Linked DNA regions of Teredinibacter purpureus. The protein of the gene in region 1 interacts with the protein of each later gene in a pairwise test. Links are inferred from orthologs where the notes say so. Each region holds a gene or a part of one and is shown in the gene's direction. Other genes may lie near its edges. The genes, in order: lepA and H5647_RS20480.

Region 1 (15,390 bases):
ATCGATTACGCTGGGCTGCGCGTCGTGGCATGCTGGAGTTAGATTTAATTTTAGCGCCATTTGTCGAAAACGTATATTCAACGCTCCCGACGGAAGAGCAAGCGTTATTTGAAAAGCTGTTGGAATGCGAAGATCAGGATATGTTTAATTGGTTTTTACAAAAGGGCGAGCCAGATGAAGCCGATATTCGTCAAATAGTGAAAATCGTGAGAAACAATACTGGCCTGCAGCCTGAGGCCTAAGCTATCGTTATTTCGTGCGCGCTAGCCCCAATTTTATGGTAAAGAAATCGTCTGCATTAGTGTTTCGTGTGCATGGTGCGATAGCGCTTAAATGGACTGTTCTTGGTGTGTTCGTTGCTGTTGTTGTGTTAGTTGTTGCATTAGGCACTGTGTGGTGGTTGACGTTGATTGCGTTGATAGGGGTTAGCCTGAGCGCTCTTTATTTGAAGTATGTTTGGTTTGCAATGAGGCGCATTACAGCGCTTAAAATTGATGAGGGCAGGCTGTCGATTCTGCGCGGGAATGACGATCAATTCCTATCTGTGTATATTCAAGAGCTTGTGCTAACGCGATTTTTGGTGATTATTAAATTCCAGTCTCTGGAGTTGTCACGAGGGTCGAGTGCCTCTCTTGTACTAATAAAACAAAGCGTTGAGCAGCCAAGTGATTTTCGAGTGTTGCGTATAGAGCTGAAGCAACTTTCGGCGGAGGCGTTCGAGCCTAGCATAGGCGCAGAAAACTAGGGTTTAAAGTCTAGGTTTTGTGCTCATGATGGACAATAATATTTTGCGCTGCAAAATTCATAGGTACCAGTATTGAATCTTGCGCGAATTCAGCTAAGTCGGGGTAATCTAGAGAATAGTGCAGCCCACGACTTTCTTTTCTTTGCATGGCAGAGCCAATAATGAGTTCAGCTACAACGGCCAAGTTTCGTAGTTCGATTAAATCATTTCCAACCTTGTAGTTAGAGTAGTAATCGTTGATTTCTTTCTGCAGTAATTTGATGCGGTGATTAGCACGCTCTAATCGCTTTTGTGTACGCACGATACCGACGTAATCCCACATAAAACGCCTGAGTTCATCCCAATTGTGAGAAATGACTACGTCTTCGTCGGAGTTGGTGACGCGGCTTGCATCCCACGGAGGGATATCACGAAGCGGAGAAATCTCGTGAAGAGAGGCTTTGATAGCTTTAGCGGCAGATTGGGCGAATACAATGCATTCTAACAATGAGTTGCTGGCCATGCGGTTTGCCCCGTGAAGCCCCGTAAAGGAGGTTTCACCTATGGCATACAGGTTGTGTAGGTCGGTTTGGCCGTGCTCGTTTACCATAACACCGCCACAGGTATAATGAGCTGCTGGTACAACGGGAATGGGTTCTTTAGTGATATCGATACCGTATTCAAGGCACTGCTGTCGTACATTAGGGAAGTGAGACTCAATAAATATTTCAGATTTGTGGCTGATATCGAGGTAAACGCAATCGCTACCCAATCGTTTCATTTCGTGGTCGATTGCACGCGCAACAACGTCGCGCGGGGCGAGTTCTCCCAGTTCATGAAAGCTATCCATAAACCGTTCACCATTGGGTAATAGAAGTTTGCCGCCTTCCCCTCGAACAGCTTCAGTAATGAGGAAGGACTTTGCCTTTGGGTGGTACAGGCACGTGGGGTGAAATTGATTGAACTCCATATTGGCGACGCGGCAGCCTGCACGCCAAGCCATTGCTATGCCATCACCGCTCGCCCCATCGGGATTGGATGAGTAGAGGTAGACCTTACTGGCACCGCCAGTGGCAAGTACAACGGTTTTTGCGGTGAAGGCTTCTACGCTCTCGGTGCTGCGGTTGTATACGTATGCACCAGCACAGCGTAACTTTTTACTGTTGGGGTCGACCTGTTTAACGAGATCCAGCGCGACGTAATGTTCGTGTAGAGCGATGTTGTCGGCTTTATGCACTTTTTCGAGCAGGGTGGTGTGTAGTGCTTTTCCTGTGGCGTCGGCACTATGAATGATGCGACGCTGACTATGCCCGCCTTCTCTCGTGAGATGGAAATCTCCAGACTGCGCTTGTCGGGTAAAGTTAACGCCTAAGTCTATAAGCCACTGAATGGCCGATTTACTATGGCTAATAGTGAATTCAACAGCATCTTTGTGGCATAGCCCCGCGCCGGCATTAAGCGTATCGTTTACGTGAGATTCTATTGAATCACTATCGTCTAAAACTGCTGCGATGCCTCCTTGTGCGTACCAGGTTGAGCCTTCATTAAGTTTGCTTTTGCTGAGTACGGCAATACGAAGGCTAGAGGGAAGATTAAGTGCGAGCGCTAGTCCGGCTGCACCGCTGCCAATAATAAGCACATCATAAGAAGGGTTTGAGATTGATCGAATAGTAGTCATAAAAGTGGGGGGAGCCATTACAAACAGCGTCTACTATACCTTAAGTACTTCATTATTCTGTAATATTCCGGCGGTGATACATTGATTTTTGCGGGAATGTCCTAACCTTAGGGGATAGATGCAGCGCTTGAATTTAAGGTGTTTCTATTTTAGTTAGTGGCGCATGGAACTTTAAGGGTGTTCATTCATCTGAATTGGCATAGCATTTTTTTGTTTTAGAGTTTGTGGGTAATCAACGCGACTAGACGAATGAATAATTGAGCGATCCTCAGTGGAGAGGGTTTCTTCGGTCACTGGATATCAAAGCGATAGAATTTAAGTAAGCCTTCCGGCAGTGAAGGTTTTGGGGAGTAGTCAATGGCGGTGCAACCCGCTTCGCAAACAGATGCACAGCTTGTTGTCCGCGTTCAAAAAGGCGACAAACGAGCATTCGATCTTTTGGTTTTGAAGTACCAACATAAAATATTTGCGATTATCAGCCGTTTTATAAAAGACAGTGCTGAAGTTCAAGATGTCGCGCAAGAAACCTTTATCAAAGCTTATAGAGCGCTACCTAATTTTCGAGGTGATAGCGCGTTTTACACATGGGTTTATCGAATAGCGATCAACACGGCAAAAAATCACTTAGTCTCACGTGGGCGGCGCCCGCCAGCCTCCGATGTCGATGTTGAAGATGCGGAGTACTACAGTGGCAGTGAACAACTGAAAGATCTCGGCTCTCCTGAAGGGCAGCTAATGAGAGATCAGCTGGACGATGTTGTACAAAAAGCCATACGCGACTTGCCGGAAGATTTACGTACGGCGGTAACGCTTCGAGAAATGGAAGGGTTAAGCTACGAAGATATTGCAGAGGTTATGGGGTGTCCCGTGGGCACTGTTCGCTCGCGTATCTTTCGTGCACGTGAATCTATTGATAAACAGATGGCCCATTTGCTATAGGTGGGTATTGAGTGAGTCCGCTGTTTGGTCATTGCTGATAGTCGTGACGCATGGTTCGTTAATAAATGTTGAGATAAGTGAAACAAAATGAGCACACGGTGGTCAGATTGTGTGAGTCCTGAATAGCGGCTGAATAAGGCTACTTTATAGGGCTGATAATCGATAATATTTACCGGTTATTCTCTAAAATAATTGCCGCATTGGCGGTGTAATACTCCAGGCGTTAGTAGATATGACTTCTTCTGCACAGAATGAAAAGCCCGAAACAATGAGCACAGCTATTGGCGAATCTATATCCGCATTGCTGGACGATCAAGGTGATGAACTTGATCTACGGCGTGTACTAAGAGAGTCAGAGCAAAGCGAAAATGTTCGTGCGACTTGGCATCGCTATCACATGGCCAGCGCTGTAATGAAGAACGAGAGCTCTCCATTAATGGGGGTCGATCTTTCCGCTCATATTCGAGCTGAAATTGATTTGGAACCGGCTCACGCCTTATCCTCGCCGTCGGCCAAACGTCGTTGGGTCGATATTATGGCTAAAGGCAGTATTGCTGCGACGGTTGCCTTTGGTTTGTTGGTGGGTGTTCAGCAGTATTCGGGGTTTGGTGCTGGCAATAGTGTTACGGATGGCGCTCTTGCAGAACTGGAGCCTTTCGTTGCGCCCGATTTGAATTCTGCGGTTGTTCCCGCCGGGTTCGATACGCCAACTTTATCGGCTCGTACTGTAAGTACAGCTCACACTGCACAGCAACCGTCCCTGCCTAGAGGTGCAATCACTCAGGCGCTACCCACAACAGGCAGCAAAAGTGCACAAATCGTCGAGGATGCTGAATTACAGGCGCATTTGGACCGTCTTATGATGATCCATGCTGGCCAGGTATCAGACAATAGTGATTTGGGTGTTATTTCGTTTGCGCGTCTAACCGACTTGAATGCCGTATCTGCACCGACAATTGCTGAAGGTGAAGCCTCTGTGGTAGAAAGTCAGACATTAGTGCCTCGCGACTCAGAATAATTATTGAGACGGCCGTCTTGCGGGTTAATGCGGTCGTTTCTACGTTTTAAATACTACTTTTCGTTCATCTTTCCCTTATTACTAAATCGTTGCCAACGAGGTGTTGTAACTCGTGTTCCCGTTTTGTTTAAGCCGCTATATAAAAGCCTTATTCGGCGTTGTCGCGCTCTGTATTGTTTGTGTTGAAACCTATGCGGTAGAAACAGAGCCTTCTGCGGAGAAAATTCTTGCAAGGTTAACGTATGCGATGCGTACCGAGAATTATCGCGGTGTGTTTACGTATGAGCATGGCGGCAGCTTAGAAACCATTGATGTGTCTCATGCGGTTGTGAACAACATTGAAAATGAGCGTTATATTTTGCTGAACGGGCCTACGCGAACGCTAAACCGTGATGGTCGAACGGCCAGTTGCGAATCGCTCGGCGGACGCATGGTGAGAGGTGCAATGTTGGCCACGGGTAGTGGCAAAGCGTTACATTTTAACGAGTATTACCATTTATACTATAAAGGCTATGATCGAGTTGCCGGCCGAAAGGTGGCTGTGGTGCAACTGCTGCCGAAAGATAATGATCGCTACGGTATGAGCTTGGGTGTAGATGTTGAGTCTGGCGTGTTGCTAAAGGTATTGGTTGTTTCGCGTAGCAAAGTACTGGAGCGCATGCAGTTTGTTGCCTTTGATCATAACCCTGAATGGGACAGTGAGGAGCTGGAGAGTTTTACCTCGGTTGAGCCCGATCAGCCGTGTGTAGAGGTGGCCACAGAGCGCAAGAGCGCTGAGGTTGGTGCTAGCGCAGGTGTGGATAAGTGGATGCCTAGCTGGGTGCCTGTCGGCTTCACTCGCGCCAATTCCCGCTGGACAGAGCAGGATGGTCTTGTGCACACGTATACCGATGGGCTTTCTTCCTTTTCTGTTTTTGTTAATCCTGAGCTCGTGCCAGAAAACGAGGATGTCCAGCAGATTCCTCGAGGAATGGCACAGCGCGGTGCGACATTAATTTTGATGGATTTACGTCGAGCAGAAGAGCAAGTTGTGCATCTCTCGTTAGTTGGGGAAGTGCCAGAAACGGCCGCTGTTAGAATATTGCAGTCTATTTCTACGCCGCTTTTAACGCCCGTTCCCTAACGGGCATCATCTTGCAATGCCGTCTTAGTGTTGGGGGTGCCTTGTTTTTTGGGCATAACCCCCCAAACTGTCTACAATACCCCGCAATTTCATCCATTATCTGTTTTTTGTATCGCAGAGAATCATAGGCTTATCTCGAGTGTTAAGTGAAAGTGGCAAAGTAATCGCAGTTGAGTGTGATGGCGTTTGGGTCGAAACTCTCAAACTTTCGACCTGTGGTCAGTGTCGTGCCCGGCATGGTTGTGGCCAGAAGTTACTCGTCGCCGCTGATAGTAACCTTACGTGCATCAAAGCATTTTACTCGTCTGACTCCACTCATGGTCGGCCTCAGTTGGGGGATGACGTGCTAATTGGTGTTGATGAAACCGCCATGGTGCTGGATGCTCTATTAAGTTACGGATTACCTTTGCTGTGTATGTTTCTGGCATTGGCAGGGGCCTCGTATAGTGACGTTGCGGAAATATTTATGATGCTTGCTGCCGTTGTGGGCTTGCTGATTGGCGGTGGTATTGTTCGTTTTTTGCCAAACAGGAAAGGCGTAAGGCCTCAGTTGTTGGGTCAACTGTCTTCGGTGATTAGTGTCGGTGACTAATATAGGCCTACACTAATTTTATGAATGCTGGGAACCAGAAGGCGAGTTTGAGGTTCTGATAACTAACTGGCGCAAATTGCTTTTTATAAGCCAGAGGATTGAAAAAATACTTTCGCGGAGAAAATAAATGATCGTACGGTTTTTTGTGTTTATAGTTTTGGCCTTTCCATTGATTGTTTCAGCAGCCAATTATAATCTTCCCGACTTTACCCCGTTAATTGAAAAAAGCTCTCCTGCCGTGGTAAAAATAAACACCACAACGGCGGTAAAGCCGCGTGGCTTTAGTCTCCCACCAGGGCAGCAAATTCCTGATATATTTCGGCACCTGTTTGAGCCTAGAGAAATGCCAGAGCGCAATATGAGTTCTATGGGGTCTGGGTTTCTTATTTCGAGCGATGGCTATTTGTTAACTAACTATCATGTGATTGAAGATGCAGACCAAATCGTGGTCCGGCTTGTTGATCGCCGCGAATTTAAAGCAATGGTTATTGGTTCAGATCCCCGATCAGACTTGGCCCTGTTAAAAATTGATGAAGAAAAATTACCATTTTTAACCTTGGCCACCAATGATGAGTTGCGCATAGGTGAGTGGGTAGTTGCCATTGGCTCTCCTTTTGGATTAGATTTTTCGGCAAGTGCGGGAATTGTGAGTGCAATCGGGCGGAGTATTCCAACAGACAAAAACGAAAATTACGTGCCTTTTATTCAGACCGATGTCGCCATTAACCCCGGCAATTCGGGAGGGCCATTGTTTAATATGGAAGGTAAAGTTGTTGGGGTTAACTCTCAAATTTATACACGTTCGGGCGGCTCCATTGGTCTCTCGTTCGCTATACCGTCGACCGTCGCATTAAACGTTGTTGAACAGTTAAAAGAAAAAGGCCGAGTGGATCGGGGTTGGTTGGGCGTTGTTATTCAAGAGGTTGATAAGAACTTAGCCGACTCCTTTGGTTTAAAACGGCCTCAGGGAGCGCTTGTTGCTCAAATGGAGCCCGGTGGCCCAGCCGATAAATCGGGCATCATGGTTGGTGATATTATTCTGAAGTTCGCAAGGCGTAACATTCTTACGTCAGGTGACTTGCCTCACGCGGTGGGCTCAACTCAGCCTGATAGCGAAGTACCCGTAGTCGTTATGCGTAAAGGAAAGCGTAAAACTATTGACGTTACGGTAGGGCGCTTAGAGGGCGGCGATGCTGCGGCCACAATCACTGAGGTGTCACCGAGTACCGCGGCGGACCGTCTAGGCTTAACGGTTGAAACGATTGAATCATCGCTTCGCGATCAGTGGCGGTTAACCGGTGGTGTAACGGTGACTCAGGTGGACCCTCATGGTGCTGCCGCCGATGCCGGCGTTGCTCCAGGAGATGTCATCGCGCAGCTCGGGTTCGAACAGATAGAAACAGTAGAGGATTACCGTCGGATATTAGCCAATTTGCCTTCCGATAGTTTACAGCCCATACGGTTTTTCCGCGATGGCCGCCCAACCTTCAGAACGATACGGCTACAGTAGCCTTAATCTTAGTGCCTTCAAGCCTAGCAGCGCCACGCTCAAGTAATTTCGGGGGGGTGGTGCTCGCATAGCTTAGGCTTATTAAATACTGTAGACTTGCGCCACCGAAAGCCCCTCTGAGTCGCTGATACGGGCTCTGTAATAGAGGCCCATAAAGCAGATCTAGGCCGTTTAATCATTGATGAGTAGCAAGCCCTCGTGACCGATCTTAGTCATATCCGAAATTTTTCTATTATTGCCCATATTGACCACGGTAAATCGACCCTCGCAGATCGATTTATTCAAGACTGTGGCGGCCTATCCGCTCGAGAAATGGAAGCCCAAGTGCTGGATTCCATGGATATCGAGCGCGAGAGAGGCATCACTATTAAGGCTCAGAGCGTTACATTGGATTACCTCGCGCAAGACGGTAAAACCTATCAACTGAACTTTATTGATACTCCCGGTCATGTTGATTTCTCCTACGAAGTGTCGCGCTCCTTGGCCGCCTGTGAAGGTGCACTGCTTGTGGTGGATGCCGCACAGGGCGTAGAGGCCCAGTCTGTCGCCAATTGTTACACGGCTATAGAGCAAGGGTTAGAAGTTATCCCCGTATTGAATAAGATGGACTTGCCTCAGGTAGAGCCGGAGCGAGTTTCAGAAGAGATCGAAGATATTATAGGGATCGATGCTACTGATGCAGTGCGCTGTAGCGCGAAATCTGGTTTGGGTATTCAGGATGTATTAGAGCGGCTGGTACGCGATGTTCCTGCGCCTGTTGGCGATGTTGATGCACCGCTTCAAGCCCTTATTATTGATTCTTGGTTTGATAATTACCTTGGCGTTGTCTCGCTTGTTCGCGTGACCCAGGGATCTTTAAAAACAAAAGACAAAATAATCGCAAAATCCATTGGTAAAGCCCATGGTGTTGATATCGTCGGTGTTTTTACCCCGAAACGAAAAGATACCGGTGTCTTAAATGCGGGGGAGGTGGGCTTTGTCGTAGCAGGAATTAAAGAGATTTTGGGCGCGCCAGTGGGTGATACGTTAACGCATTCAAAGACCCCCGATGTTGAAATGCTTCCAGGCTTTAAAAAAATAAAGCCACAAGTCTATGCAGGTCTATTTCCCGTAAGCTCCGATGATTACGAGACGTTCCGCGACGCCTTGGCCAAGCTAACCCTAAACGATGCTTCCTTATTTTATGAACCTGAAAGTTCAGATGCTTTAGGGTTTGGTTTTCGTTGCGGCTTCCTTGGTATGCTGCACATGGAAATTATCCAAGAGCGACTAGAGAGGGAATATAATCTCGACCTTATCACTACCGCACCTACTGTAATTTACGAAGTGGTAACAAATGATGGGAAAACCATTTATGTGGATAACCCTTCCAAATTACCGGATATCAGCTTAATTGACGAAATGCGTGAACCGCTTTGCGAAGCGAATATTCTCGTTCCGTCCGACTATTTAGGCGCTGTCATTACGCTGTGTGTTGAAAAACGTGGTATTCAGAAAAATTTGCAATATGTTGGCGGGCAGGTGTCGCTCTGCTATGAATTACCCATGAATGAAGTGGTTATGGACTTTTTTGATAGGCTAAAATCGGTAAGCCGTGGGTTTGCCTCATTAGATTATAGCTTTGTACGGTTTGCGCCCTCCAATTTGGTGCGCCTTGACGTACTCATTAACGGTGAAAAAGTTGATGCGTTAGCATTGATTATTTTTCGTGATAACGCTCACTACAAAGGCCGTGCATTAGCCGATAAAATGAAAGAGCTTATTCCACGACAAATGTTTGATGTGGCTATTCAAGCCGCTATTGGCGGTCAAATCGTTGCGAGAACCACGGTAAAAGCGTTGCGCAAAAACGTAACGGCTAAGTGTTATGGTGGGGACGTTAGCCGGAAGAAGAAATTGTTGGAAAAACAAAAAGCCGGTAAAAAGCGTATGAAGCAAGTGGGAAGTGTCGAAATTCCACAAGAAGCTTTCTTGGCTGTGCTTAAAATCGATAGTTAAATACAGGACAAATATGGATATCAATTTACCGTTAATTTTAATGTTGGCCGTTGCTGGTACCGGCATGGTTTGGCTTTACGATATTGTAATGTTGAAAAAGTCTCGTCGCGCAGCTATCGCGAATGTTGATGCACGCTTTCCCCATTTAACTGACGCGCAAAAGGAGAAGGACGAGGGCTACGTAAAAGCTTATATGGCGGTTGCGGCAGAACCATCCGTTGTAGAGTTTTCTAAATCTTTCTTTCCTGTCTTGTTTTTGGTCTTCTTTCTACGGTCGTTCATTATCGAGCCCTTTCAAATCCCTTCAGAATCTATGGTGCCTACGCTGGAAGTGGGCGATTTTATTGCTGTGAATAAATTTGCGTACGGTGTTCGTATGCCGGTATTCCGTAATAAAATTATTCCTGTAAGTGATCCGAAGCGCGGTGATGTGATGGTGTTTTTTCCGCCTCATCGCAGCCAGTATTTTATTAAGCGCGTCATTGGGCTGCCGGGCGACAAAATCCGTTACACGAATAACGTGCTATATATTAATGGTGTCGAAGCAGAGCAGACCTTGGTGCTAAGAGAGACAATCGAAAGTGTCGATTTTTGTTCTGCTCGAGGCGGTAGTTATTTAATCACCGATGAAAATATAGATGGCGAAACCCACCGAATGCGCAAATGTACCATTCCTGGGCGGCTTAGTGTCAATGGTAGTTGGGATGTACCGCAAGGGCACTATCTAATGATTGGTGATAATCGCGATAACAGCTCAGATGGCCGAGATTGGGGTTTTGTGCCGGAAGATCGAATTGTAGGTAAAGCATTTGCTATATGGATGCACTGGGACAAGTTTTTGAGTTTGCCTAGTTTTTCTCGAACAGGCTCAATATAAGTACCACTTGGATAGATGTTATGAACAAACCCAATTGTCAGTTTGGATTTATTTCTACCAATACGATGTTCATGATTCTCTTTTTTGGGGGCTTGTTTTTTTGCGTGTTTCGCATTGGCCCCCATTATTTAGATAATTGGGCAGTTCAGGGAGCATTGAAATCGCTTTCAGAGCAGGAATCTAATTTGGGCGCGATGGATAAACGCGATATTTATCGAAAAATTGAAAATTTTATGATGATAAATAATGTGCGCGGTGAAGAAGGGACTGCATTTAAAGTAGTGCGTAAGAATGACCGCGTGTTAATAAACAATGTATACGAAAAACGTGTACCTATGTTTGCCAATATTGAAGTGTTGCTGATATTTAAAAGTCAGCTTGACACTTCCCAGCCGGAATTATGTTGTGAGTACCTTATCGAAGCTGAATAGCGCACGAATTGAATCTGCGTTGGGGTATCAGTTCCAAGACCCGACTCTGTTATATCGAGCCCTTTCTCATCGGAGTGTTGGGCCGAAAAACAATGAGCGCTTAGAGTTTCTTGGCGACTCGTTGTTGAATTTCTTTATTGCCGAAGCCTTGTTTCATAAATTCCCTACTGCGCGCGAAGGTGATTTGAGCCGCTTGCGAGCGAGTTTAGTGAAAGGCGAAACTTTGGCGGAAATTGCCCGAGATTTTCAGTTGGGCGATTACCTGCAATTAGGCGAAGGTGAATTGAAAAGTGGTGGTTTTCGTAGAGCATCAATTTTAGCTGATGCAGTTGAAGCACTGTTAGGTGCAATTTATATCGAGTCGGGAATGGAAACGTGTAAAACAGCGGTGTTACGTTGGTTTGATACACGGCTTGACTTAACCTCTCCCGCAGAGACCGCAAAGGACGCAAAAACTCGCCTGCAGGAGTATATGCAAGAGCATAAAAAACCCCTGCCACGGTATGAAGTAGTGCGGTGTTTTGGTCACTCCCACTCACCTGAATTTGAGGTGAGCTGCGATGTTGGCGGCGCACAAAAAACCACTATTGCAATCGCTGGCAGCAAGCGTGTAGCCGAGAAAAAGGCAGCGGAACAAATGCTATTGGCACTAGGCGTCAAATAGTTACGTTGCGGTATCGCTAGCACCCTCTCCCTATTATCAGGCGAAATTGTTAATTATGTCTTCTTTAAAATCTGGCTACATCGCGATTGTTGGTCGTCCCAATGTGGGTAAATCGACCTTATTGAATCATTTGCTCGAGCAAAAAATTAGTATTACCTCGCGTAAACCCCAAACTACTCGTAACAATGTGCTTGGCATAAAAACGGTAGGCAGTGTACAGATGTTATTTGTTGATACGCCTGGGATTCATAAAAATCAGGAGAAAGCGATTAACAAAGCTATGAATAAGAGCGCTTCGTCTGCATTGAAAGATGTTGATGTGGTGGTATTCGTAGTGGATAGAAAGCAGTGGACGGACGAGGATGCGTGGGTCTGCTTGCAAGTCTCAAATGTTACATGTCCCGTTATTATCGCGGTCAATAAAGTCGACCAGCTAGACGATAAAAACGAGTTGCTTCCACATTTACAGCATCTTTCTCAGCAGCTTCCTCAAGCAGAGCTTGTGCCTATTTCTGCATTGAAAAATCAAAACTTGGATAAACTAGAAGCTCTTGTTTCAAATTTTTTACCAGAGGGAGAGCATTTCTATCCAGAAGATCAGATTACAGATAAAAATTCTCGATTTCTAGCGGCAGAAATTGTAAGGGAGAAAATTACTCGGCAGTTGGGCGATGAAGTTCCGTATCAGACAGCAGTAGAAATTGAAGAGTTTGTTGAAAATGATAGGCTTGTTACCATTAGTGCGGCTATTTTAGTTGAGCGAAGTGGCCAGAAAAAAATGCTGATCGGTGATAAAGGCGAGCGTATCAAACAGATTGGTCAGCAAGCGCGTGAAGATATGGAAAGGCTCTTTGACTGCAAAATAATGCTAAATCTTTGGGTGAAGGTGAAGCGCGGTTGGTCTAACGATGTTAGAGCTTTACGCAGCCTTGGGTTAGACGAATAGCCGGGGAAATGGGCTATGCTAAAGGTAGAGGACGAGCTGGCTTTTGTTTTACATTGGCGAAACTTTACCGATAGCCGCATTATTATTGATTTTTTTACCCAGCACTATGGCCGGGTAAGTACCGTTTTTCGTACCCGTCACCGGAAATCTTCTGGTTCCAGTAAACCACAGCAGTTTGTACCGCTCTCAATTAGTTATCACGGCAAAAACACACTCAGAACACTCTCGCAAATTGAAATTGAACACCCGCCATTGTTACACGCAGGTGAGTCTCTTTATTGTGGAATGTATATTAATGAATTGATTCAGCGGTTGTTCGCTGCAGAGGACCCCCATCCTCGGTTGTTTGAAGCGTACCATCGTTGTTTGCAGCAGTTAAGTGTTGTGGAGAAAGAGGTGGTTGATGTCGTGTTGCGTGAATTTGAATTTTTGCTATTGGATGATTTGGGTGTTGGTATTGATTTCCTGCAAGATGCGCAAGGTAACTCTATTGAGGCAAGCAGTGAATTTTATTATACCTTCAGCCCCACACAGGGGTTTACACCCGTTGTACCTCATTCGAGACAGCTTTCCCTACGCGGTAGCCAGCTTCAGGCTATCGCAGAAGGGCGATGGGCTGCCGAGGGCGCTCGTTTAGCGGCTAAGCAAGTTTGCAGAGTGGCATTGAACGAAGCGTTGGGGGGCAAACCGTTGGTGAGTCGCGAGCTATTTAAATAGTTCGCCAAGGCTTGCCCGACCGTGCAATTGAGGGCACATTAAGTCGTCGATTCATCTTCGTCAAAAAGCGCACTTACATCAATGGCTTCGTGCCACTCTAACATTTGGTCAATAACGGATAGAAGTTGTGCGATGCTCTCTTCGAGAAGTGGGGGAAGCTCGTTGTGTTGGAGTGCGTGTTGGAGTCTTGAATCTAACTCGGAGCTTAATTTTTGTAGTTTGGGGACACCGCAATAGCAGCAACCCCCATGAAGCTTGTGGACAACTTCTTGAAGTTCCTTGTGATTCCCTTCGTTTAGGTAGGTCGACATTTCCTTTTTAGCCATGGGTAAAGATTCAAGCAACATGACGAGCATATCTTTGGCGAGATCGGGTTTATTTTTCGCCAAAGATAATGATTGTTGGATATCGACGAGTTTCTCTGTGACTTTTTCGATACTGGCTGCTGCTTCGTCGGCGGTATCGATACTCGTTGTATCCGCTACATTGGCGGTTGAGGTTTTAGTCTCGACGATAGTGGTGTTTGCGGCAAGGTTGTGCTCATTGGTGTTGCGCTTGTACGGATTGCGTGCGACCCAGCGATCGATAATATGTTGTAGTTCGTTTTCACTCACGGGCTTCGTTAAATAATCGTCCATGCCCGCCAATAGTAATTTTGATTTTTGCTCATTAACCGCGTGAGCGGTCAATGCCACTACAGGAGTGCGATGGTCAGGGTTTTCACGTTTGCGTAGCTCGCGGGTTGCTTCTAGCCCGTCCATGCCGGGCATTTGGATATCCATCAGAATAAGGTCAAACGCTCGCGTTTCGCATAGCTTTAAGGCATCGGCGCCGTTATCAATGGCAACAACATTCACATGAATATCTTTCAGTAGTTCAGTGACTAATCGAAGATTGGCTGGGTTGTCGTCTACCGCTAATATGTGGATCTCCTTAATTTCTCGTGTAGCACTTTTCGCGGTTTTTGGCGTGTCTGTCTCGGCATCGGCAATGATAATTCCCAGCTGCTCACAGACCGTTTGGTGTAGGCGATTGCAGAGTACGGGACGCTGGATGATAGCGGTATGCGTACCCGCTAAAGCAGGCTCGATTAATCGTTGTATTGCTGGAGAGGCCAAAATCACCGCGGGAATGGAATAATCTTGGTTGAGCGTATCGACAATTTTACGAAGTTTTATCTTATCAAACGTTTTGTCATCAACTTGCGCATCAATAATGGCAAGGTTAACTTGTCCGTTTCGGCAGGCTTCTTCTGTGCTGGATTCGATGTCGTTGAAGTGCGCAATTTCATGGATTTCAGCTCCCCAACCGCGAAGATAATGAGTGATTTCAGTTCGGCTCATAGAGGAGCAATCGTACACCATTGACCGAATGTTACGCAGCGTACCTTTTAAGTAACCCACGGTATTGGCAGCGTTAGGGTTGCGGCCCAGTGTAGAGGTAAACCAGAAGGTCGCTCCTTGACCGGGTTCGCTTTCTACACCAATTTGGCCATTCATTCGATCAACTAGGCCTTTAGCAATGGCCAGCCCCAACCCGGTGCCGCCGTGTGCTCTGCTTTCGCTGGAATCCAATTGGGTAAATGCGTCAAATAACTCTTCTTGTTGTGCTTGGTTTAAGCCAATACCGCTATCGGTAATACGGAAATGCAGTGTAATTTGGTTATCTGCTCTATCTTCTTTGCTGACGCTGACTAATACGTGTCCAGTATTGGTAAATTTAATAGCATTCGATAGAAGGTTGGATAGTACTTGTTTAAGCCGTAACGGGTCACCCAGTAAATGTTCCGGAATATCATGATCGATAACGGTAAGTAGACGTAATTTTTTCTCGTGGGCAGCAGGGGCCTGCAACCGAAGGGACTCCTCCACAACTTGGCGCAAGCGAACGGGTTTATATTCGAGCGTAAGCTTCCCGATTTCCAGTCGTGAAAAATCAAGAATATCGTTGATGATTGTTAATAACCCTTTCGCCGACTCATCTATAGTTTCTAGATATTCGGTTTGCTGAGTATTGAGTTCAGTTTTTTTGAGCAGTTCAGAAAAACCAAGAATGCCATTTAATGGCGTTCTAATTTCATGGCTAGTATTGGCTAAGAATTCAGATTTAACTCGACTGGATTCCAGCGCGCTCTTGCGGGCGATATCCAATTCAATATTTTGTATTTCGACGG
Region 2 (15,338 bases), 510 kb from region 1 along the record:
AAGTCACTGAAGAAATTGCCCGTATCAGAGGTATTGCGCCCGGAGAAGCCGCCATCAGTCCCAATCGTTTTCCCGAAATCGAGGGGCCTGATGATTTATTAACTATGATCGACCATGTACGAACAATTACCGGAAAGCCGACGGGCATTAAGTTATGCATAGGCAATCCTGTTGACATGGAGTTATTGTGCGAGGCGATTATCAAAAGAGGCCAGGCAAGTGCACCGGATTTTATAACTATAGATAGTGGTGATGGCGGCACCGGAGCAGCACCGATGAGCTTGATCGATAATGTGGGTATGTTGGTTTACGAAAGTTTGCCGCAAGTCGTCGACATCCTTATTCGGCAAGGTTTACGTGAACGCATCAAAGTCATTGCCAGCGGCAAGTTAATTAATCCTAGTGATGTCGCCTGGGCACTGTGTGCCGGAGCTGATTTTGTTAATAATGCGCGCGGCTTTATGTTTTCTCTGGGCTGTATTCAGGCGATGCAGTGCAATAAAAACACCTGCCCTACCGGCGTAACGACACACAATAAACGGCTTCAGGCAGGTTTAGACCCACTCGACAAGGCTCACCGTGTTAATCATTACGCCAACAACATGATAAAAGAAGTGACAACTATCGCTCATTCCTGCGGCGTTAAAGACCCACGACAACTAACGCGACAACACATACGTACTATTGCAGACAATGGGAAATCAATGGCTTTTGATTAAAAACATAGACCCTGTAATGCTTACAGCAATCCATACCCCCGAGGCAATTCACGATGACTCGTTCAAAAAACTCTTTTAATACCCTCAACACATTGCAGGTTAACAACACTACATTCAGTTACTACGCAATCAATGGTGGTGAGTTAGCAACCCTGTCAGCCATTAACCGGCTACCGGTTTGCACAAAAATCTTATTGGAAAACCTGCTTCGCCATGAAGATGGACAAACTTGCAGCCGGGAAGATATACAAGCGCTGGCAGCCAGCGCCGGTCGCGGCAGCGATCAGGAAATAGCCTATCACCCAGCGCGCGTTTTGATGCAAGATTTTACCGGGGTGCCAGCCGTTGTCGATCTGGCCGCTATGCGCCATGCGCTGCTTGAGCAAGGGATAGACCCACAGAAAATCAATCCACTATCAAAGGTAGATTTGGTCATCGACCATTCGGTGAATATCGACAAATTTGCCACCGCAGATGCTTTTGGCGAAAACGTTGACATCGAAATGCAGCGTAACAGTGAGCGTTACCAATTTTTGAAATGGGGACAAGGTGCGTTTAATAACTTCAGTGTGGTACCGCCAGGCACAGGAATTTGCCATCAGGTTAACCTGGAGTATCTGGCCAAAACGGTGTGGACTGAACAGGACGGCGACCAACTCATGGCCTACCCTGACACGCTGGTAGGTACCGATAGCCATACCACCATGATCAATGGGCTGGGTGTATTGGGCTGGGGGGTCGGTGGTATTGAGGCTGAAGCTGCCATGCTAGGACAGCCAATCCCCATGTTAATACCAGATGTCATTGGCTTTGAGCTGACCGGGCAACTAGCCGAGGGCATTACTGCCACCGATCTGGTACTGAGAATAGTGCAACTGCTGCGCGAACACGGGGTGGTGGGTAAGTTTGTTGAATTTTACGGCGCGGGGCTTGATCATTTGCCACTGGCCGAACGCGCGACCATTGCCAATATGGCGCCGGAATATGGCGCCACCTGCGGCTTGTTCCCCGTGGATAAGCAAACCCTGCATTATCTGCACTTAAGTGGCCGCGACGAGGACAGTATTGCGCTGGTCGAAGCCTATTGCAAAGCACAGGGCTTATGGCGCGATGAAGATAGCCCAACACTGAATTTTGCTGACACGCTACACTTGGATATGGCAACCGTCGAGGCGAACTTGGCCGGGCCGAAACGCCCTCAGGATCGTGTCACTGTGTCAGCACTGCACTCGGCGATGGATGGCTATATTGAACTGGAAGGCAAACTCGGCCAGCTCGACCAGGGTTTCCCGCTAGCGGACAGTGATCTGGAAATGCATCATGGTGATGTTGCCATTGCCGCGATCACCTCTTGCACCAATACCTCTAATCCCGCCGTCATGCTTGGCGCCGGGTTGTTGGCCAAAAAAGCGCTCGCCAAAGGTTTGCAGAGAAAACCCTGGGTTAAATCATCCTTAGCCCCCGGCTCAAAAGTCGTTACCGACTACCTGCTAAAAGCCGGTGTACAAGCATCGTTGGATGCGCTGGGATTTAACCTGGTGGGTTATGGCTGCACCACCTGCATCGGTAATTCAGGGCCATTATCCAAAGCGGTAGAGGATACGATACAGGCTAACGATCTGATCGTTTCATCCGTATTGTCGGGCAACCGAAATTTTGAAGGCCGGATTCACCCACTGGTCAAAGCAAACTGGCTAGCCTCACCGCCACTGGTTGTCGCCTATGCTTTGGCGGGCACCACCCGCATTGACTTAAGCCGCCAGCCGATCGGTAATGACAGGGACGGTCAACCGGTTTATCTTCGCGATATTTGGCCCAGTAATGCAGAGATAGCCGAGCTAATGCAATCCATCACCAGCGACATGTTTAAAAAACAGTACAGTGCGGTTTTTCAGGGTGACGCCGCCTGGCGAGCTATCGATAGTGGTAATGACGCGGCCTATACCTTTATGCCTAACTCCACTTATATCCGCCTGCCCCCCTTCTTTGAAGAACAATATCAAGGCAACCAAAGCAACATCCTAGGCGCACCCATGCTAGCGATGCTGGGCGACTCTATTACCACCGACCACATATCCCCCGCCGGAGCCATCCCGGCGGACAGCCCGGCTGCTCAGTATTTGATGGAGAACGGCGTGGCTAAACCTGACTTTAATTCCTACGGTTCCCGGCGTGGTAATCACGAAGTCATGATGCGTGGCACTTTTGGCAACATTCGTATTCGCAATGAAATGACCCCGAAACTGGAAGGCGGTTATACACGACTTTCCGGCAGTACCGATGCTCTGCCAATTTACGATGCAGCCATGCACTACCTATCCAAGGCAACGGCAACCGTCATCGTTGCCGGTAAGGAATACGGCACCGGTTCCAGCCGCGACTGGGCGGCTAAAGGTACATTACTGCTCGGAGTAAAGGCTGTTATTGTAGAAAGTTTTGAGCGTATTCACCGCTCTAATCTTGTCGGAATGGGTGTATTACCCTTGCAGTTTTTACCGGGTGACAATCGAAAAACGCTGGCACTCACCGGCGATGAACATATCGACATTCTCGGTCTGGATCAAGCACTGCAACCCAAGCAGCATCTGACTGCCTTGATTCATTATCCGTCCGGTGAACAGCGTCAAATCACGCTGCAATCGCGCATCGATACCGCTGTGGAAATAGAATACTACCGCGCGGGTGGAGTCCTCAGGTATGTCCTCAACCGAATTGTTAACAATTAACAGGAGCGAGTGTCATGGCCCAAAACACCCGGATTGAAAAAGACAGTTTGGGCGAAATCCCTGTTCCTGAACAGGCACTGTACGGTGCACAAACCCAACGAGCCATTAACAATTTCACCCTTAGTGGCATTCCCATGCCAAGGGATTTTATTCGCAGTCTGGGGTTGATCAAAGCAGCGGCGGCCAAAACCAATAATGAACTGGGCGAACTCGATACTGATATAGCCGAGGCCATCAGTGCTGCCGCGCTTGATATTACCGAGGGTAAGTATGCGGATCAATTCCCAGTGGACGTATTTCAAACCGGCTCCGGCACCAGCAGCAATATGAACATCAATGAAGTCATTGCTACATTGGCCAGCAAGGTACTAAAGCGCCAGGTACACCCCAACGACCACGTCAATTGCAGCCAAAGCAGTAACGACGTCATCCCCACCGCCATCCATATCAGCGCCAGCCTGGCTCTGCATCAGCAATTAATACCCGCGCTGCATCAGCTAACTAACGCCATTGCCAAACGTGAAAGTGAGCTGACAGGGCAGGTCAAAACGGGGCGCACTCATTTAATGGATGCTATGCCTTTGACCTTCACTCAGGAGTTATCAGCCTGGCGCGCACAACTGCAACTTGCAGAGCAACGCCTTAATGATACTCAGCAACGTCTTCGTCAACTGGCACAGGGCGGCACCGCTGTGGGTACCGGGATCAATGCACCTAAGAGTTTCTCTGAGGTATTTATAAAACATTTATCTGTACTCACCTCACTTCAATTTGAACCTGCCAATAATTTATTTGCCGCGATAAGTAGTCAGGACACAGCGGTAGAATTGTCCGGTCAGCTCAAAACCCTAGCGGTAACCTTGATGAAAATCGCTAACGATTTACGTTGGATGAATAGCGGCCCCTTGGCGGGTTTAGGTGAAATCAGTCTTAAGGCCCTACAACCCGGCAGCAGTATTATGCCGGGAAAAGTTAATCCAGTGATACCCGAAGCTGTTGCGATGGCGGCAGCACAAGTCATTGGCAATGACACAACGGTAACGATCGCCGGTCAATCGGGAAATTTTCAGCTCAATGTGATGTTACCGGTGATTGTCTTTAATCTGCTGCAAAGTATTCAGCTACTGGCAAACAGTTGTAGCTGCCTGGCAACAACAGCGATTGCAGACTTCGTGGTCAACGAAACAGCCACTGAAAAACATCTGGCACGCAACCCTGTGCTCATTACCGCACTAAATCGGGAAATAGGTTACAGTCAGGCCTCCGAAATTGCCAAGCGCGCTTATCACGACAATCGCTCCATATTAGAGGTCGCTATAGAAATGACCGACATTGATGAAGATCGGCTCCAGCAATTACTCGATCCGAAAAACCTAGTATAAAATCCGTGTAATAAGACTGTATTCAACCAAGTTTGCCCTCGGTGATTCGTACACAATAAGGAAAAAGACAATGCCTGACTCTGCACTTATTTTTGCAAAAGAACTAGATGGCAATGGTGGTGCTATCGAGCACACAGATCTCGAGAAAATCAGCCAATCTAATCACCCCTTGTGGTTTCATTTTGACGCCAATCATCCAGATTCCGAAAGCACTGTCCACCACACATTTCCAGATATTGACGAATACAGCGTGCGTGCCATTTTCGATCAAGACGCCAGGCCCCGTATGCTCGAGCTAGAAAATGGAGTGCTTATTATTTTGCGTGGTATCAACCACAATGAAGGTGGCCAAGCGGAGGATATGGTCGCCGTTCGGCTATGGATTACTGAGACTCGAATCATCAGCCTGCGCTATCGAAAATCCAAAGCCGTAATGGAAGTAGCTGATAGCTTCAATCAAAAACATGGGCCGAAAACCATCGGCGACACTTTCGCCGCTATCAGCTCAAGATTATTTAATTATATAGAAAACGGAATTGACAAGCTGGATGAAAAAATTGGTCTGCTGGAATCGCGGATACTGGACAAACCTGATCGTCAACTGCGCCACGACATTTCCGAGATTAGAAAATCAGCGATATTGTTACGTCGTTATATCGCACCACAAAAAGAGGCCATTAACCAACTACGCTATGCCGAAGTTGTCTGGCTAACCGGCAAGAACCTACGTCGCCTTCAGGAAGCTCAGGATATTCTAATGCGAGGCATCGAAGAACTGGATGCTATTAGGGAACGCTCACAAGTGGTCAAAGATGAGCTGGTAAACGCATTGTCTGACCAACTCAATCGCAACTTATATGTGCTATCGGTGATTACCGCTGTTTTTTTACCGCTGGGGTTTTTAACCGGTTTATTCGGCATTAATATCGGTGGTATGCCCGGCGTAGATAACAACATAGCTTTTTCATATTTTGTGGCTAGTTTAGTGACGGTCGTTATTATTCAAGTAATTTTATTTAAATTTTTTAAGTGGTTTTAAACACCCCGATCAGAAAACAGTTATGAATAAAAAAGGATACCTATGTCAGATGTTAAAGCACTCATTCTAGATATACTAAATACGACTCTATTTACATTGAGCGATACCTCCGTAACGGTTAGCAAATTATTGCTTCTTCCGCTCTTACTCTTATTGGGTTTTCTCACACTAAGATGGTTATCTCGTAAAATAGTCAAGCAATTGGAAGCCAGACATGTCAATGCCGATGTTATTCATTTGGTGAGAAGAATTCTCTTTGTTTTGACACTCATCATTCTGGTTATCACCACACTCGATATTTTCAATATACCCTTAACGGCATTTGCGTTTATATCAGGCGCGGTGGCTATTGGCGTAGGTTTTGGCGCGCAAAATATCATTAATAATTTTATTAGTGGTTGGATACTAATGTGGGAGCGGCCAATTAAGATAGGTGATTTCTTGGAGATTGGTGATACCGCCAAAGGTACAGTAGAGTCAATCAACACCCGCTCTACACGCATTCGCCGAGTCGATGGCGTTCATCTTTTAGTCCCCAACAGTCATCTATTGGAAAATGCCGTCGTCAACTGGACATTAATTGATCGACTATCTCGCACCTCAGTTAAAGTGGGTGTTGCCTATGGCTCACCGGTAAAAAAGGTCGCTGAATTAATCAGGCAGGCGATAGATGAAAATACTCAAATTCTACGCGAACCAGAACCGCTAGTTATCTTTGATGACTTTGGCGACAACGCATTGATGTTTGATAGCTCATTCTGGATGAATGCTAGCAGTGAAAGAGATTTACGGGTTATTCGTAGTGATATTCGATTTCGCATTGAAGAGCTTTTTCGTGAGCATGATATTGTTATTGCTTTTCCACAGAGGGATATCCATCTCGACGGAACAGTGAACATTAAGTCGTGCACTGAATAGCCCATTAATGGGTATTGAACGTTAACGCCGCGATGAGGAGCACTTCATCCAGATAATAACCCTGCTTACTCATACGCGTCCAACAATTCCGTTCCCCTAAAGTTGCACCTCTTTATAAAACAGGTAGTGTTTCTGTGCATCGTCACTGCGGGTAAAAACATTGCTTGAGGCTAAAACTCTATACCCTCGGATATCAAACTGATCATTGGATAGAGTGTGGAATTCAAAGATTTGAGCAATTTATTGCGGAATAAACTAACTACGAAGGTGCTGCAGGCCTATTCGGATTCAGAATTAAAGCGTCTGAGGAACTCAGCTTCACCTGCCGGGGTGCCAATTAACACAACCTCCCCGCCTTCTGGTAAAATAGAATCCGGTCCCGGATTAGTCATAGTCTTATCATCCAGATCGATACCAATCACACTGCAGTGGGTCATTTGTCGAAAGTTCGATTCAGCCAATGTTTTTCCTGCCAGCGTTTTCGGTACCTGAACTTTAAACACATCTAAGCCTTCAGCAATCATCAGCAAGTCACTGCGTTGCAGAAAATTAAAGAGTGCGTTTGCACCCATCGATGCATAGGACAGCGCAATATCACATCCCGCACGATGCAGTGCCGCCAGATTGCGCTCGAAAGTGGCTCGGCTAATAATCTGTATGTCGGGTCGCAGTAGTCGACAGAAAATGGTTAGGTAGATATTGGTTTCATCATCCCTGGGGGTAATGATGACGGTTTGTGCGTTTTTTATGCCCGCTTTTTCCAGTACCATCTTATCAGCGCCCGAACCAATAATAGTCTTGTCGCTGTCCATAACACGTTCTTCAATCAATTCAACGATGCGATAGTCCATACCACGTCGTTGCAGTGCTGCTGCGGTTGATCTGCCCACACGGCCTCCGCCGATAATGATGACAGGGTTTGGTTCAGTCGCTGCTTGCTCCGCTTGAAAACTGGCATTGAACTCCTTGAACTGATCCGCAGAGCCCGCTATAACCAGTAAGGTATCTTCTTCGATGATACTTTCAGGTTGCGCAATTTCAAATGTTCCTCGCGCCCAGTAGCCAATAATGCTGATGCTGGTTATCGTTTGGGCTTCCAGATACCCCTTTCCAACAAGGGTCGTACGCGTTGAATCAACCTCCGCAATCAGCAGGTCATCAATCCTGCCGATGATATGTGGAAACTTCGAACTACCCGCAATTCTGCGGCTCAGTGCCTCTGCCATTAGCTTTGTAAGTTCAAGCACCTGGCTGCACCCTGCCAGTTTCAGTACCTCTACAGCCGCCTCTTCTCTTGCGGTCGCTATCACCGGTGTTGAATCCGTCACCCCGCGTATCGTAAAAACGACAGAAGTATTCACGATATCGTCGCGTGTTGTTGCTACCATCGCCGCTTCTTCAACACGGGCCTGAACCCATGTGTCAGGGTCATTTAACTCACCGAACATCGCATTGATGCCATCGTCAATCAGATTAATCACCTGGTCGAGTTCTTGAAGGACAACAATATAGGAGTAATTGAAATGCTCTAGTTTATCTATTAGCGCACGTGCTACCGGGCTGTAGAACGTTAGAATCACATGATCGCTCATCTGTGCTGAAACACTTCGATGAATCTGATTGGCTGCGCGGGCTTTCATCCAAGGCTCATAAAACATTTCGATAAAAGTAAAAGGCAAAATAATCAGCAGAAAGATCATGCCTGATAGCAGTACGATGATAGAAAACACTCGACCAATGTCACTCACAAAACTGATGTCACCGTAGCCTAGCGTAGACATCGTTGACAGCGTCCAGTAAAGACCGGAGATCATTGAATGCTGCTGCCCCTCATAGGCCATCAGCAACTGGAAAATAACAGCGTATCCAGAGATTAAGCCCGTCAGAATTAATATAAAACGCAAAAATTGTTTCACATCACGCCGCCTGATCAGCTTCTTCAAACGAGATGACAGCAACTCACATTTGACACTAATCCAAGTGTTTACTGAATGTTTATTTTCTGACATTACATTTCCACACGGAGGAGAATAGCTTAATTATCAGCACTACTGACATCCATTTTTACCGTTTGACTTTTTAATCGGGTAGGACACCAGGCATTATTCTCATCGACGTTTTCCTGGCAACGAAAATGCATTGCCTAAAAAACTACGTCTTGGTAAAAAATCAGTAATACTAATAAATAGGGTGTTTGAACTAATGATTCATACATGATAGCTGACTACTTAAAGTAAATTTCTGATACTTTTTTGATGTCTATTTTTGCTGCCTGAGTTTGATTTCTATAGTCGAAGCAACGGATATTACACCCTCTGTATTGTAAGCGAGAACAATAGCACGGCCGATAAATCCTGGTGGAAGACGACCCCCTGATAATGATACTTTGCCATTACGGGATTGCACTTTGATAACACTTCTGGCCAACACTGGATCATTAGCATAGCCTTGTACTATTTTTACGCGAATACTCTCATCACTTATAGCGGCTTCGACAGCCTTACTCGCTTTTTTCTTCGTCCGTATAACACGACCATTGCGGGTCATTTCGTCTTCGACAAAAATAGGCGATAAATCTAGCATTAACGCAGTCGCAGCGGATAGATTAACACTATCATTAGCGTCTTTTTTGTGTGCCGGCTCTACTGCAGTTGCATCACCACTATTCTCATAGCCGCTATACAAATTATATTTTATGGCGATAAATACGGTTAATCCAATACCAACAACAGCGCCCAATAAAAAAGTGTAAGCCAAGGATTTAAATGATGTCCGATTATTCTCCATGGATATAATCTCCTCACTTTGGTTCATTGACTGACCAATCGTGTTTGTCTGTTTAGCACTCAAAGTTGTTCTTTCAATTTTTCCAATGCGCGATAAAAACGCATTTTAGTAGCGCTAAGCCCCAACTCCATCAGGGTGGCGATCTCTGCCAAAGATAGCTCGCTAACAAAACGTAAACTGAGAATATGTTGTTCTTCCTCACTTAAACAATCAACCATAACATCGAAGCTATCCCTCCATAATGACTCCGGTGACTCATCCTGTTGATCGTTATGGTTATCATCGCTCTGCTCTGTAAACGCAGAATAGAACGCCCGATCCCGCTTCAGTTTTTGATGGCGACTAAAGCAGGTATTATGAATAATTTTTGTCAGCCAGGTTTTAAACGCTGAGCGCTCTTGAAAACGCGGCAAGCCATTGAACACTTTAAGCAAGATAACTTGACTGGCTTCTTCAGCTTCACCGCTATCACGCAATATGCCAAAGCAGGTGCGGTAGATGAGAGGGTAATAGCGTTTGATCAACAGTTCATAGGACCGAGTCACATAAGGCAACTCTTTAATAGCCTGCGCGACCAACTCGGTATCGCCACAGTCAGCCGAAGGCGTGTTACTCGTCACCATGGGTTCCTGAGCCAACAGCATAATATCGCATCCTTAAATGGCCGCGATGAATAAATGAATAGGCGTTCAGCGCTTCACGCTGACTTTGGCATTGATAATGATCGTATTAGCGACCGAGACCAGGTCGCCGTCTTGTTGTTTGATCTGGGTTTTAACCGTACCAATACTTTCCAACGTACCGCGAATATCGTCCAGTTGTATTTGATCCCCGGCGCGGTATAAGTCACGCGCATACACGCCAGCGAGAATATTGGCAGAAAGATCGCGACTACCCAAGCCAAGAGACAATGCAGCGGCAATGCCAATAGCGGCAATAAAAATCGAAATAACTGTATCCAATAAGCCTGTATCAATCTCCAACCGGCCAATCGACAGCGACACAATCACCACAAATAATAAACCATAAACCGCTGATGCCAGAGGTTTCGCATACTCTACACCGATGCCTTCGGCACCGGTACGAATCAAATCGCGAACAAAGTGTGCCACGAACAAACCTATAATAAGAATAAGGGCTGCCGCGATGACCTTGGGCAAGTACATGACAAATTCATCAATGGTTTCCGATACTCTGGGCAAACCCAAGGCCTCAGTAGCCGTCACCAGGAATGTCAGCATAATGATCCAGAACGCGATTTTGCCGATGATTTCAGCAGCATCGAGCGTGATATTGGCACGCGCCATCGTCGCCGCTACACCCACCTTCTTGCTGAGTTCATTAAACCCTGCTTTATTGAGTCCTTTGGCTAACACAAATCCAACAAATCTAGCGACAAAGTAACCTATTACGAGTAATAAAATAGCCCCCAGCAAATTAGGTAAAAAACCGGCAAGCTTACCCCAAAGAGTAGTCATTACAGTGAGAATCGTTTCGCTCCAGACATTGACTTTTTCCATGATGTACTCCTCAAAATATTGTAAGATTATTTAGGCAAAAAAGGTTTTTAATCGCTATTAGCTCTAAATTTTTTAGTGTTTTCAGTCGATGTGAAACGTCTTCCTTTTCTTGCCGCTGAGGCGGCTACTATCGGCGCGCAAAAAGCCAATAAGAAGGCAAAGAAAGACGAAATAGCGAGCGTTAATAAATCACGGGCGCCGGTCTGTACACTGGCTTGCCGAACAGTTATTTCGAGGAGTCCTTCCAGGGCTGGTGGTTCTGGAATTTCAATTCCCAATCTATCGCGCAACTGCTTTTCTTCGTCTGAAAGGTCGTTCATAGCGTATCCTCTGTTTCGATCATAGACTCAGCGATAAGCAGCAAAGTCACAATTTTATTCACCACTCTACTCCAATGCATTTTGCCGCTATTCACTGCCCTCAACAGACTGGGCCAATCGTGGTAAAAGCAATGGTCCGGCATGGTGGAAAAGCAACGGCGTATTTTCACCCTGGAGTTTCACGCTACCACTGATTTCATAAGACGATGATGTTGTACGGCTTAAGGCAGTAAGAATATCAGACAGATGTTGATCATACGCCAGGGATACCGGAACTCGAACTGAGCGTTCGCTGTTCGCAGAAAAGTGTTCTTGCTGCTGAATACGACCGTATTTGATGTGAGTTTGATTCAAAGTAAGGCCGTAGAGAATCGTTTCAACAACCATATCGACTGAATTAGGATTGCGAACCTCTAAGTCTATAACGATATGCACCACATCCAGATTGAAGGAAACCAGTGCTATATCTCGCAACTGAATCATCGGCGGTTTTAGCTGTGTGGTTTCAGCAACCAACGGCGCTTGCCACAGTAGCGAGAGAAGTACCGATATAATAACGAACAATCTGCAGCGCAGTTTCATTGATGCACTGCCTGTTATTACTGCTATTTTCTTAGCACTTGGTTTTTTTACTGCCCTGTAGGATATCAACACCGGCGAGATGCCCCGCGTAGATAACGGTATGGCGTACTCAGTCTTGTTAATAGGCCTTCTCATTGCCGTTTTGTCCAGAGCTTTCTATTTAGATTGTTTACGTCGTTTTCAAATCAATTCTTATTTTGGCCTTGTAAACTTCCCACGCTGCCGATTATGTTTTGATGAGCAGCATGTCACAAGGTGGCGACTCTAACAACGCGCTGGTTGTACTGCCGACCCAAAAATGTCCCAAGCGCGTCCTCGCCACCAAGCCGATAACGAGCAAATCACTGTGGTTCGCTTTTATATATTCCGGGAGTACATTTTCAGGATTACCCTGTAGTAGCGTGGTTTGCGATGCTTTCACCGCCGATTCTTTGGCAAAATCATCCAGTCCTTCACGGTGTATTCCCAAAATAGCCGTTTTATGCTCCAAAAAAACTCCCGGTACAAAACAACAATGAATCAATTGCCAATTGGCATCCAGTCTACCGCCCCACTTTTTAGCCCATTTAACAATCGATGTATCCAGTGTTTTCGGACGTGCGTTTTCATGCAGCGGATCAACCGCAGCCACCACTTTGAAGGGGGTATGCCATGACGTTGTTGTCAGCAGCAATACCGAACAAGGAAGCTGGCCAAGCTGCTGGAAAATCGAATGCCTTTTACCCGGTGGTTGATTGTCGATAATCAGCAGATTCTTTTCTTGAGCGTTCAGGCATTTATCTAGCGAGATCAAATAGTCCGCATCGATAACATCAACTACTCTGTGCTTGATATTATTATCGCCCAATGAACGCTGCACATAGCTGGTTAATTGGTTTTGTTGAGTTCTACTGTGCTCTAATAGCTGGGTGTTTTGCGGCCACTCTGGCAGATACCAGCGTTCAAAACTGCGTATTCGTTTATCCACGATAATATCTATCGATACAGCAAAAATAGTCGCTATCTCGATAACCTTTTGTAGTGTTATATCAGAGACGGTAAAACGCGCATCAATAAACCAAATAACTTTATTCATAGGTTTTTCTCCCCGCTACACTATCCACACTTTTTGATAAAGTGCTACCGGCGCTCCGGCTCATACCAGCATGCTGGACAGTGCTGTAGCGATACCCAAAAAAGACATAAATCCGGCGATATCCGTCACCGTTGTCAGAATGATTGAGGACGACTGCGCTGGGTCTTGCCCCAGTTTTTTGAGGCAAATAGGTACCAATGCACCAGCCATTCCGGCAATCGTCATAGAGATCACCATGGATACGGCTATCACTAACGCAAGACCTAGACTCTTACTCCAAAAATAAACGCCCACAGCGCATGTCAGCGCAATCGCGATACCATTGATCAAGCCGGCACTGGCTTCTTTAAACAGCACATTAAACCAATGGCGAGTAGTAATCTCACGCAGAGTCAATCCCCGCATAGTAACAGCGAGCGCCTGCGCGCCGGTGTTACCCGACTGCCCAGCAACGACCGGCATCAATACGGCAAGTGCAGTAAACTGTGCGATCGTGCCTTCAAACAAGCCCACAACGGAGGCCGCCAAAAAACCCGTTAATAAGTTTATTTGCAGCCAGGGTTGGCGCTTGCGCACGGCGAACAAGCTGCTCGATAAGGCCCGTTCGTCGGCGCTGGCACCCACCATAGTTTGCAGATCAGCCGCAATATTCTCTTTTAATACTTCAATCGCGTTAGCGCCGCGGATAATACCGAGTAAACGGTGGTGGATGTCGACAACCGGCAGGATGTCGATGGCGTTTTTCTGTAGTTTTTCAGCGACCTCCTCTTTGGGATCTAGCGCAGTCACGAATACGGTAATCGAACGACTCAGCTCTGCCAACGTTTCTGTTGGCTGCGCTGCTACCAAGTCGATCAGGTCAACCTGCCCGTGCAAGCGCCTGTCGTTATCCAACGTATACAGTCGACGGCGCATAATGGCGGGGTGCTGTGTCAGCTGCACCATGGCTTCTTCTACGGTAATCGTCATGCTAAACGTCAGCACGCCAGTATCCATCATATGGCCGGCGCAGTTGGATGGATAATCCAGTAACTCGCGCAGTTCATGAGCCTGTGATTCAGCCATTAAGCCCAGATAGCGCTCGCGCTGGCTCTCATCAAAGCGACTGATCAAGCTCGCACAAGGGCCTGCATCCAGGGCCCTTAGCAACTCAAGAGCGACTGGGTCCGGTGTCAGTGGCAAGATATGACTTGCTGCCGGTGGTGTGATGTCTGCCCAGACACGCTGGCGCAGCGCTGAAGGTTGTGACGCGAGAATGTGCGCTGCGTCCTCCGGTGTTAAGGATTCCAGTTTGCGTGCGGCATCGCGTGGGTAACCGCGAAAAAATGCCTGTGTCAGTGCCTCTGCGGACGTTGACACAGCAGCCTCTGCTTGCTCGGGTAATACCGCTGTATCGACTGTCATGAGGATTCACCCATTAATGAGCCAGACTGCGGCTTATTCAGCAGTCCCAGTAATGCAATCAAAGTGCCCTTATAAGCCTCACCCATTTCGCCCAATAAATCATCTTGAGATACCGCGCGGGATGTTTCACCGAACTGCTCCAGGCTGCGCCGTAAATCGGCATGGCGTAATAAACCCACTAACTGTTTGTCACGGTTAAGTACCGGTAAGGTGTCATAGCACTGCCAGCCCTCATGACGGGCAGCCGCCGCCAAACTGGTTCTACTCGACAAGACTGGAGGCCCATCCTTACTCAGTTGAGAAACCGGAGACTCTCCCTTTGCACGTAACAAATCCCTTAGATAGACCTGGCCTATCGGGTGATTTTCATTATCGACAAGCAGCAGCGCATCGCCCAGTAGTGAACTGTCCTCGACCGTGAAACGCTGTAGTGCTTCAGCCACCCGACAATTAGGCGGTAACATGATGATATCCGCATGCATCCAGGCACCTACCGAATCATCAGAATAACTCAGCAATAGGCGGCACAGTATCGCGTTTTTTTCGGGCAGAGCCTTAAGCAAATCGTTGCGCACGGGTTTGCTTATGTATCTCAATATAGCCGCAGTTCGGTTGGCATTAATAACGCAGAGCAGTGCCGCCGCCATATCTAACGGCCAGTGAGTACACAGTCTGGCAACATAGGACGGCAACATAGTGGCGATCAGTTGGCGACCCTGAGTTAATGGCAACGCCAAAATAAATTCGGCCGCATTGCTCTGTGGTTGCAACTCCAGTTGACGTGCGGCGTCATCGGGGTGCTGTTGAATAAACGTTAACACAACATCCAGTTCACGAGGGCTCATGCTGACCCTCCTTCTTTTTTG

Evidence for each region.
Region 2: the proteins of lepA (region 1) and H5647_RS20480 interact in binary tests that used the Escherichia coli proteins (3 or more experiments, as listed by UniProt). The link is inferred for Teredinibacter purpureus from one-to-one orthologs.

The regions. Positions count from the first base shown.
Region 1 is NZ_CP060092.1:4,091,957-4,107,346, reverse strand. Bases 7,328-10,182 are described here. They hold lepA (translation elongation factor 4), read left to right. Parts: upstream 7,328-7,782; coding sequence 7,783-9,582; downstream 9,583-10,182. Other genes in these bases: lepB (signal peptidase I), read left to right, coding at 9,596-10,182; H5647_RS18290 (Do family serine endopeptidase), read left to right, coding at 7,328-7,584. Also shown: H5647_RS18325 (FAD assembly factor SdhE), read left to right, coding at 1-242; H5647_RS18320 (hypothetical protein), read left to right, coding at 278-745; nadB (L-aspartate oxidase), read right to left, coding at 756-2,402; RNA polymerase sigma factor RpoE, read left to right, coding at 2,760-3,341; H5647_RS18305 (sigma-E factor negative regulatory protein), read left to right, coding at 3,574-4,359; H5647_RS18300 (MucB/RseB C-terminal domain-containing protein), read left to right, coding at 4,472-5,482; H5647_RS18295 (SoxR reducing system RseC family protein), read left to right, coding at 5,622-6,074; more of H5647_RS18290, read left to right, coding at 6,202-7,327; more of lepB, read left to right, coding at 10,183-10,459; H5647_RS18275 (DUF4845 domain-containing protein), read left to right, coding at 10,480-10,890; rnc (ribonuclease III), read left to right, coding at 10,865-11,554; GTPase Era, read left to right, coding at 11,610-12,500; DNA repair protein RecO, read left to right, coding at 12,516-13,217; H5647_RS18255 (response regulator), read right to left, coding at 13,256-15,390. UniProt on the Escherichia coli protein: Required for accurate and efficient protein synthesis under certain stress conditions. May act as a fidelity factor of the translation reaction, by catalyzing a one-codon backward translocation of tRNAs on improperly translocated ribosomes.
Region 2 is NZ_CP060092.1:4,599,140-4,614,477, forward strand. What follows is about bases 4,079-6,881. They hold H5647_RS20480 (zinc transporter ZntB), read left to right. Parts: upstream 4,079-4,897; coding sequence 4,898-5,866; downstream 5,867-6,881. Other genes in these bases: H5647_RS20475 (class II fumarate hydratase), read left to right, coding at 4,079-4,827; H5647_RS20485 (mechanosensitive ion channel family protein), read left to right, coding at 5,909-6,784. In the rest of the region: H5647_RS20465 (FMN-binding glutamate synthase family protein), read left to right, coding at 1-719; aconitate hydratase AcnA, read left to right, coding at 773-3,445; more of H5647_RS20475, read left to right, coding at 3,460-4,078; H5647_RS20490 (potassium channel family protein), read right to left, coding at 7,063-8,793; H5647_RS20495 (BON domain-containing protein), read right to left, coding at 9,044-9,571; H5647_RS20500 (sigma-70 family RNA polymerase sigma factor), read right to left, coding at 9,631-10,215; H5647_RS20505 (mechanosensitive ion channel family protein), read right to left, coding at 10,261-11,091; H5647_RS20510 (hypothetical protein), read right to left, coding at 11,139-11,411; H5647_RS20515 (LEA type 2 family protein), read right to left, coding at 11,499-12,128; H5647_RS20520 (universal stress protein), read right to left, coding at 12,220-13,068; mgtE (magnesium transporter), read right to left, coding at 13,129-14,472; H5647_RS20530 (magnesium transporter MgtE N-terminal domain-containing protein), read right to left, coding at 14,469-15,317; H5647_RS20535 (mechanosensitive ion channel family protein), read right to left, coding at 15,314-15,338. UniProt on the Escherichia coli protein: Zinc transporter. Acts as a Zn(2+):proton symporter, which likely mediates zinc ion uptake. Purified ZntB reconstituted in liposomes also binds and transports Cd(2+), Ni(2+) and Co(2+).